2 regions of the Glutamicibacter sp. NPDC055354 genome follow, and region 2 is predicted to be linked to the other one. Evidence: riboswitches for the same ligand, from Rfam matches in the RefSeq annotation. Region 2 holds a riboswitch; the other holds the start of a gene.

Region 1 (3,412 bases), 440 kb from region 2:
GTCCGAGAGCCGGCGCAGGTAGCGCATCATCTGGGTTTCGGAGGAGATGGTGTTGAAGATCGGGTGGGTCATGAAGTCGCTGGTGCGCACCTGCCCGGCCGGGATCTCGAAGCCTTCCGGAGCCGAGAGCTCTGCGCCGAAGACCTCAAGCAGGGTCTTGACTACGCCCGAGGTGGTGGCTTCGTCGGTGGAGATGCCCACCTGGGTCTCGCCCACCTTGCGCAGGTTGATGCCTGCTTCGATGGCCTTGGCAATGATGGCATCGGCGTTCTCGACGTTCACTACAACGGTGTCGAAGAAGGAGTCCGATGCCAGGGTGTAGCCGCCGGAAACCAGCGAGCTGGCGATGACCCGGGCGTGGTTGTTGGCGCGCGAGGCGATCTGCTTCAGGCCGGCTGGGCCGTGGTAGACGGCGTACATCGAAGCGCAGATGGCCAGCAGGGCCTGTGCGGTGCAGATGTTGGAGGTGGCCTTTTCGCGGCGGATGTGCTGCTCGCGGGTCTGCAGGGCCAAGCGGTAGGCAGGGACTCCGGCGTTATCGGCCGAAACGCCCACCAGGCGTCCTGGCATGGAGCGGGTCAGGCCATCGGCCACGGCCATGTAGGCAGCGTGCGGTCCGCCGAAGAACAGCGGCACGCCGAATCGCTGGGTGTTGCCCACGGCGATATCGGCACCCTGCTCGCCCGGAGGGGTGATCATGGTCAGGGCCAGCAGGTCGGCAATCACGGTAACCATGGCGCCGGCTTCCTTGGCGGCTGCGATGATCGAAGCGTGGTCCGCGATCGAGCCGTCGTTGCCAGGCTGCTGCAGGACGATGCCGGAGATCTCGCCCTCTGGCAGGCCTGCGGAAAGGTCGGCAATCTCGACTTCGAAGCCCAGCGCGTCAGCGCGGCCCTGCACGACCTTGAGGGTCTGCGGGAAGATGTTGGAGTCCAGCACGGTCTTGCCCTTGGACTTCTTCTTGTTGGCGCGGCGCATCATCAGCACGGCTTCGGCGGCAGCGGAGGATTCGTCCAGCAGCGACGCGTTGGCGATGGGCAGGCCGGTCAGGTCCATGACCATGGTCTGGAAGTTCAGCAGGGCTTCGAGGCGGCCCTGGGAGATTTCCGGCTGGTACGGGGTGTAAGCGGTGTACCAGGCTGGGTTTTCCACGATGTTGCGGCGGATCACAGCTGGGGTGATGGTGTCGTAGAAGCCCTGGCCGATCATCTGGGTCTTCATGACGTTCTTCGAGGCAAGCGCACGCAGGTGGGCTAGGGCTTCGGTTTCGCTCAGGGCATCAGGGATTTCCAGTGCGGAGTCCTGGCGGATGTCTGCCGGAACGGCGGTGTCGATCAGTTCTTCCAGGCTGTCGTAGCCCAGGGTCTGAAGCATGGTGGTGACGTCGGAAGGACGTGGGCCGATATGGCGTGAAACGAATTCAGTATTCGCTCGTGCCGAAGTCTGCGTGATGGTCATGGTGCTGGTATCTCCATGGGATCTGTCTTGGCGCATGCCAAAGGAAGGTCTTTTTACCTCCCCATCCCTGTTGCATAACCTGAGAGTTTTACGCATCCAGCAAACCAAGCCGGGCACTTGCACCTTCGGTGAACCGGAACGGGCCGGTTTCTTTCCAGAGTTGCCTCATGATGGCGGTACGGGTGCCTGAGAGTTTCCTGGGGAGGAATTGCTCCTACGGCGCCCGTCCATGGTGTGAACGGGACTCTCCCGCCATCCGTCTATGGCGCGCGCTGCCGGCCGGAGACCTGCAGCACACCACCATGTTACCTGCCCCGCCCCCAAGGTCAAACAGGAGCGGGGTCCGGAAAAGTCATAAATGCGTTCAGTTGGCGTCGGCAGTTAAACGGATGTAATCAGGATATTTCGCTGACAAGGAATCACCCGACGAGGTGCCGGTGATCCGGCGCTTGACCCACGGAGCCAAATGCTCTCTGGCCCAGCCCAATTCCTGCTTCAGCTTTTCGCCGCGCGAGTTCACGGCCAGTTCCGGCAGGGACGGCTGCTGGATCCTGGAGGACCAGTTTCCCTCGGTGATCCGATGGGTGCCGAGCACGTCAAGGACCTTCGAGGCCATCAGCGTGTGGCCCAGCTCGTTCATGTGCAGCCGATCCACCGCCCAGTAGCGCAGATCGGAGAATTCGCGCCACCGCCAGTAATCGGCGATCACCGCGCCGTACTCGTCCGCGATTTCGCGAACCTTCTCGTTGTAAATGGCCGTGCGCGGACGGGTCTTGGAGAACAACGGTGATTCCACGGTGTCGAAACCGGTGAACAGCACGACCGCGCTTCCGGCTTCGGCAAAGCGGCGCACCATGCCTTCATAGCCGCGCATCAGCGCATCCAGGTCCGCCTTCGGGCGCAGGATGTCATTGCCGCCGGCATAGATGGTGACCAGGTCCGGGGCCAGTGCGAGCGCCTGGTCCAGCTGCTGGTTGATCACCTGCCCGATCTTCTTGCCGCGCACCGCCAGGTTGGCGTATTCCCATTCGCCTTCGGCGCAGAGCACTTCCGAAACCCGGTCCGCCCAGCCGCGGACCTGGTTGGGCCGGGTCGGATCCACATCGCCAACGCCTTCGGTGAACGAGTCACCTAGTGCCACAAACTTCTTCACTTCGCTCCTGCTTCGTTCCATTCCCGATGGGTTTACTACGCGTTGCTGCCGGCAGCCTGGGCCGACATGTTCTTCTGCATGATCAGCTGGCGGGCCAGCTGGCTGAGCTTGACTCCGGTGGAGATCTCCTTGGCGCCTTCATTGCGCGAGGGGATGAATCCGAAGCCCAGCTGGTGGGCTGGATCAGCAAAGGCCAGCGAGGAGTTCGCACCGTCATGGCCGTAGGCGAAAATCGATCCGTAGTTGTTGCGCGCGGTGGCCTTCATGAACCCCAGGGCGAAGGCCTGCAGCAGCCCGTTGGTCCGGTCATGGCCGTAGACCAGTTCGGTGGAAACCTGGGACCAGGTGTCGGCGGTGAGGAATCCGCGGGTGGCGCCCAGTGCCGGCACGGCACCGAATGAGGCGGCATAGATTGCGGCCAGTCCTTGGGCATTGGCGACCGCGCCCATGGATGCGGGGCCCAGTTCGCGCACCTGAGGCGCGTTGGCCAGTTCGTGCCAGTTGTAGACCGGGCCGTTTTCCAGCGCGAAACCGGAGGCCGAGTTCACCGAAAGCCCGGCCGGGGAGAACGGATCGAAGAATTCCGGTGCGGCGTCAGCGCCCGGCAGTACATCGCGGTAGCGCGATTCCAGCGCGGGGTCCTGGCCGATGTAGGCTTCGGCTCCCAGCGGCTTGCGGATGCGCTCCTCGAAGACGTCTTTCAGTTCCTTGCCGGTGACCCGGCGTACCAGTTCTTCCATGAGCACGCCCATGGTGATCGCATGGTAGCCGACAATGTGCTGGCCCAGCGGCCAGACGCTT
Region 2 (3,412 bases):
CCTACCAGGCGTTCACCGCTGCGGTCGCCGTGCTGGTCATCGCCTGCCCCTGCGCATTGGGCCTGGCGACCCCGATCGGCTTGCTGGTCGGTACCGGCCGCGGCGCGCAGCTGGGCATCCTGATCCGCGGCCCGCAGGTCCTGGAAGATACCCGCAAGCTGGACACCATCGTGCTGGACAAGACCGGCACCGTGACCACCGGGGTCATGGCCCATCAGGGCACCCGGGCCATCGACGGAGTCGATCCCGATGAGGTCCTGGCCTTGGCCGGTGCCGTGGAACACCATTCCGAGCATCCGATCGCCCAGGCCATCGCCAAGGCCGCAGCCGGCTTGGGCCCGCTGCCCGAAGCCAGCGACTTCGATTCCGATCCGGGCGGCGGCGTGGTCGGCACGGTCAACGGGCATCGCGTTGCCGTAGGCCGCTTCAGCTGGCTCGAAGCCCAGGGCGCGTCCTTGGATGACTCCGCCAAGGCCATGCTCGCGGAAGCCGAGCAGGCCGGCGCGACCGCCATCCTGGTCGCGGTGGACCAGCAGTTCCAGGCAGTGATCTCGGTGGCGGACAAGATCAAGGACAGCTCCGCAAAAGCTATTGCCGAACTCCAGGAGCGCGGCCTGCGCGTGGTGCTGCTGACCGGCGACAACCAGTCGGTGGCTACCGAGGTTGCCGCCCAGGTAGGCATCAAGGCCGAGGACGTATTCGCCGGGGTCTTCCCTGCCGGCAAGGCCCAGGCGATCACCTCATTGCAAGAGCAGGGCAAGGTCGTGGCCATGGTGGGCGATGGCGTGAATGACGCGCCAGCACTGGCGCAGGCCGACCTCGGCATCGCCATGGGCTCGGGCACCGATGTGGCCATCGAAGCCGCGGACATCACCCTGATGGGTAACGACCTGCATCAGGTCACGCAGGCCATCGACCTGTCGGCCCGAACCCTGTCCACCATCAAGATGAACCTGTTCTGGGCTTTCGCCTACAACACTGCCGGCATTCCGATTGCGGCCCTGGGCTTGCTGAACCCGATGATCGCCGGAGCGGCCATGGCAGCCAGCTCGGTGCTGGTGGTACTGAACTCGCTGCGGCTGCGACGGTTCGGGAAGTAGCCCTCCGTACCTCCCCACGCGGGGCATCGGTTGAACCGATGCCCCGCTTTGCCGCATCCATGCCCTTGCTTCCCGAATCATTACGAAGCGGAGAATCCCCCATTTCGCCAGCCACTTTCCACGATTGGCGTGGCCAAGCGGTTATCCGGGGCCCGAAGTGTGAAATCGCGACTTGCACCACGTTCATTTTTCTGCGCATACTGTGATGGCAATCACCACATATGCCGTTGATGCGTGGCGGGAGAGATCCGCTCACACCATGGGCGGGCGCCGTAGGAGCAATTTCCTCCCCGGGAAACTCTCAGGCACCCGTACCGCCACGACGAGGCAAATCTGGAAAGCAGCGCGGCTGTACCGCGCTCACCGAAGGAGCAAGCTTCGCCCAGTATTCGGGCCGAAGTGAAAACTCTCAGGTAGACATACAGATTGGGGAGGGACCAAGAACAGTGCCGCACCGAGCGCACCGGTTTCGAGGTACTCCCCGTGGCTTACCTGGCTCCTGCTCCCTGCGCAGCTTGCTAGGCACGCCAGCTGGCCCCCTCCCTATCGGATGTGCTCATCGAAGCGAGTCCCTGTGCTCCAAGCCATGAAGGCTTGGAGGCAGGACACCTTCGGGGCGTCACGCCACACTCCTGGAAGGCAACCAGCATGAGTACCACCAGTTCTGATCCCACTCTCGAGCGCGGGCTCTCCAATCGTCACATCCAGCTGATCGCCATTGGCGGCGCTATCGGCACCGGCCTGTTCATGGGCTCGGGCAAGACCATTTCGGTCGCCGGCCCGTCGGTCATCTTCGTTTACATGATCATCGGCTTCATGCTCTTCTTCGTCATGCGCGCCATGGGCGAGCTGCTGCTGAGCAACCTCGAATACAAGACCTTCGCCGACTTCGCCGGGGACCTGCTGGGCCCGTGGGCGGCGTTCTTCACCGGCTGGACCTACTGGTTCTGCTGGGTAGTCACCGGCATTGCCGACGTGGTGGCCATCGCCCACTACGTCGCCTTCTGGTGGGGCGACCTTCCGCTGTGGATCCCGGCGCTGGGCTGCATCGCACTGCTGCTGGTGCTGAACCTGGCCACCGTGAAGGCCTTCGGCGAAACCGAATTCTGGTTCGCGCTGATCAAGATCGTGGCCATCGGCGCGCTGATCGTGGTCGGCTTGGTCATGGTCATCACCGGCTTCGAGCACGACTCGGCCACCGCTTCCTTCTCCAACCTGTGGACCGAAGGCGGCATGTTCCCCACCGGCTTCATGGGCTTCGTCGCCGGCTTCCAGATTGCGGTGTTCGCGTTCGTGGGCATCGAGCTGGTTGGCACGACCGCGGCGGAAACCAAGGACCCCGAAAAGACGCTGCCCAAGGCGATCAATTCGATCCCCATCCGCATCCTGTTCTTCTACGTCGGAGCCTTGATCATCTTGATGACCGTGGAACCGTGGAACCTGTTCTCCGCCGAGCAGTCCCCGTTCGTGGGCATGTTCGCCCTGGCCGGCCTGGCCGGTGCGGCAGGCATCATCAACTTCGTGGTGCTCACCTCCGCGACCTCCAGCGCCAACTCGGGGATCTATTCGACCTCGCGCATGCTGCGCGGCCTGTCCATGGAAGGCGATGCGCCCCAGGGCTTCGCCAAGCTTTCCAGTCGCAAGGTGCCGAAGAACGCACTGATGTTCTCCTGCATGTTCCTGCTGGCAGGCGTCGCATTGCTCTACAGCGGCGACTCTGTGATGGGTGCCTTCACCCTGGTCACCACCGTCTCGGCCCTGTGCTTCATGTTCGTGTGGACCATCATCCTGCTCAGCTACCTGGTCTTCCGCGCACGCCGCCCGCATCTTCATGATGCTTCGAAGTTCAAGGTGCCCGGCGGGGTTGTCATGCCCTACGTGGTACTAGGCTTCTTCGGCTTCATCCTGTGGGCACTAACCACCCAGGCCGATACCTTCAGCGCCCTGCTGATCACCCCGGCATGGTTCCTGATCCTGGGCGCAGGCTACCTGTACATCCGCCGCAACCCCCAGCACCAGGCACTGCGCGCCGCGCACCTGGCGAAGGTGGCGCACGAACGCTATGAGGCCGCCGCCTACCGCGATGCGAAGTCCTTCTCCAAGCTTGAAGCGGAAACCGCCGCACAGGTTGCCGAGGACATCCGCCAGTAGCCCGAGCACTTGACAGCTGTCTCAGCCGGGCCCCGGCATCACCCGATGCCGGGGCCTAACTGCATAGTCGCTGGGATCGCTACCGCGATAGCCGGGGTCGATGCGATCATGATGGCAGGCAGCAACCACTTGCATAGTCCGACCCGCTGCCGCTTGGAGGA

Evidence for each region. A riboswitch is a leader RNA that binds a small molecule or an ion and turns the genes downstream of it on or off. The one in region 2 is predicted to bind glycine.
Region 1: it holds a riboswitch for glycine, as region 2 does, so the genes downstream of both, gcvP (aminomethyl-transferring glycine dehydrogenase) here and cycA (D-serine/D-alanine/glycine transporter) in region 2, are expected to answer to the same signal.

The regions. Positions count from the first base shown of each region.
Region 1 covers NZ_JBSHMB010000001.1:1,572,882-1,576,293, forward strand. Annotated here, with positions in the region: gene gcvP (aminomethyl-transferring glycine dehydrogenase) at 1-1,458, opposite strand, end outside; glycine riboswitch at 1,623-1,720, opposite strand; gene ACWICV_RS07355 (GDSL-type esterase/lipase family protein) at 1,823-2,599, opposite strand; gene ACWICV_RS07360 (serine hydrolase domain-containing protein) at 2,647-3,412, opposite strand, start outside.
Region 2 covers NZ_JBSHMB010000001.1:2,008,198-2,011,609, forward strand. Annotated here, with positions in the region: gene ACWICV_RS09315 (heavy metal translocating P-type ATPase) at 1-1,100, shown strand, start outside; glycine riboswitch at 1,329-1,427, shown strand; gene cycA (D-serine/D-alanine/glycine transporter) at 1,749-3,251, shown strand.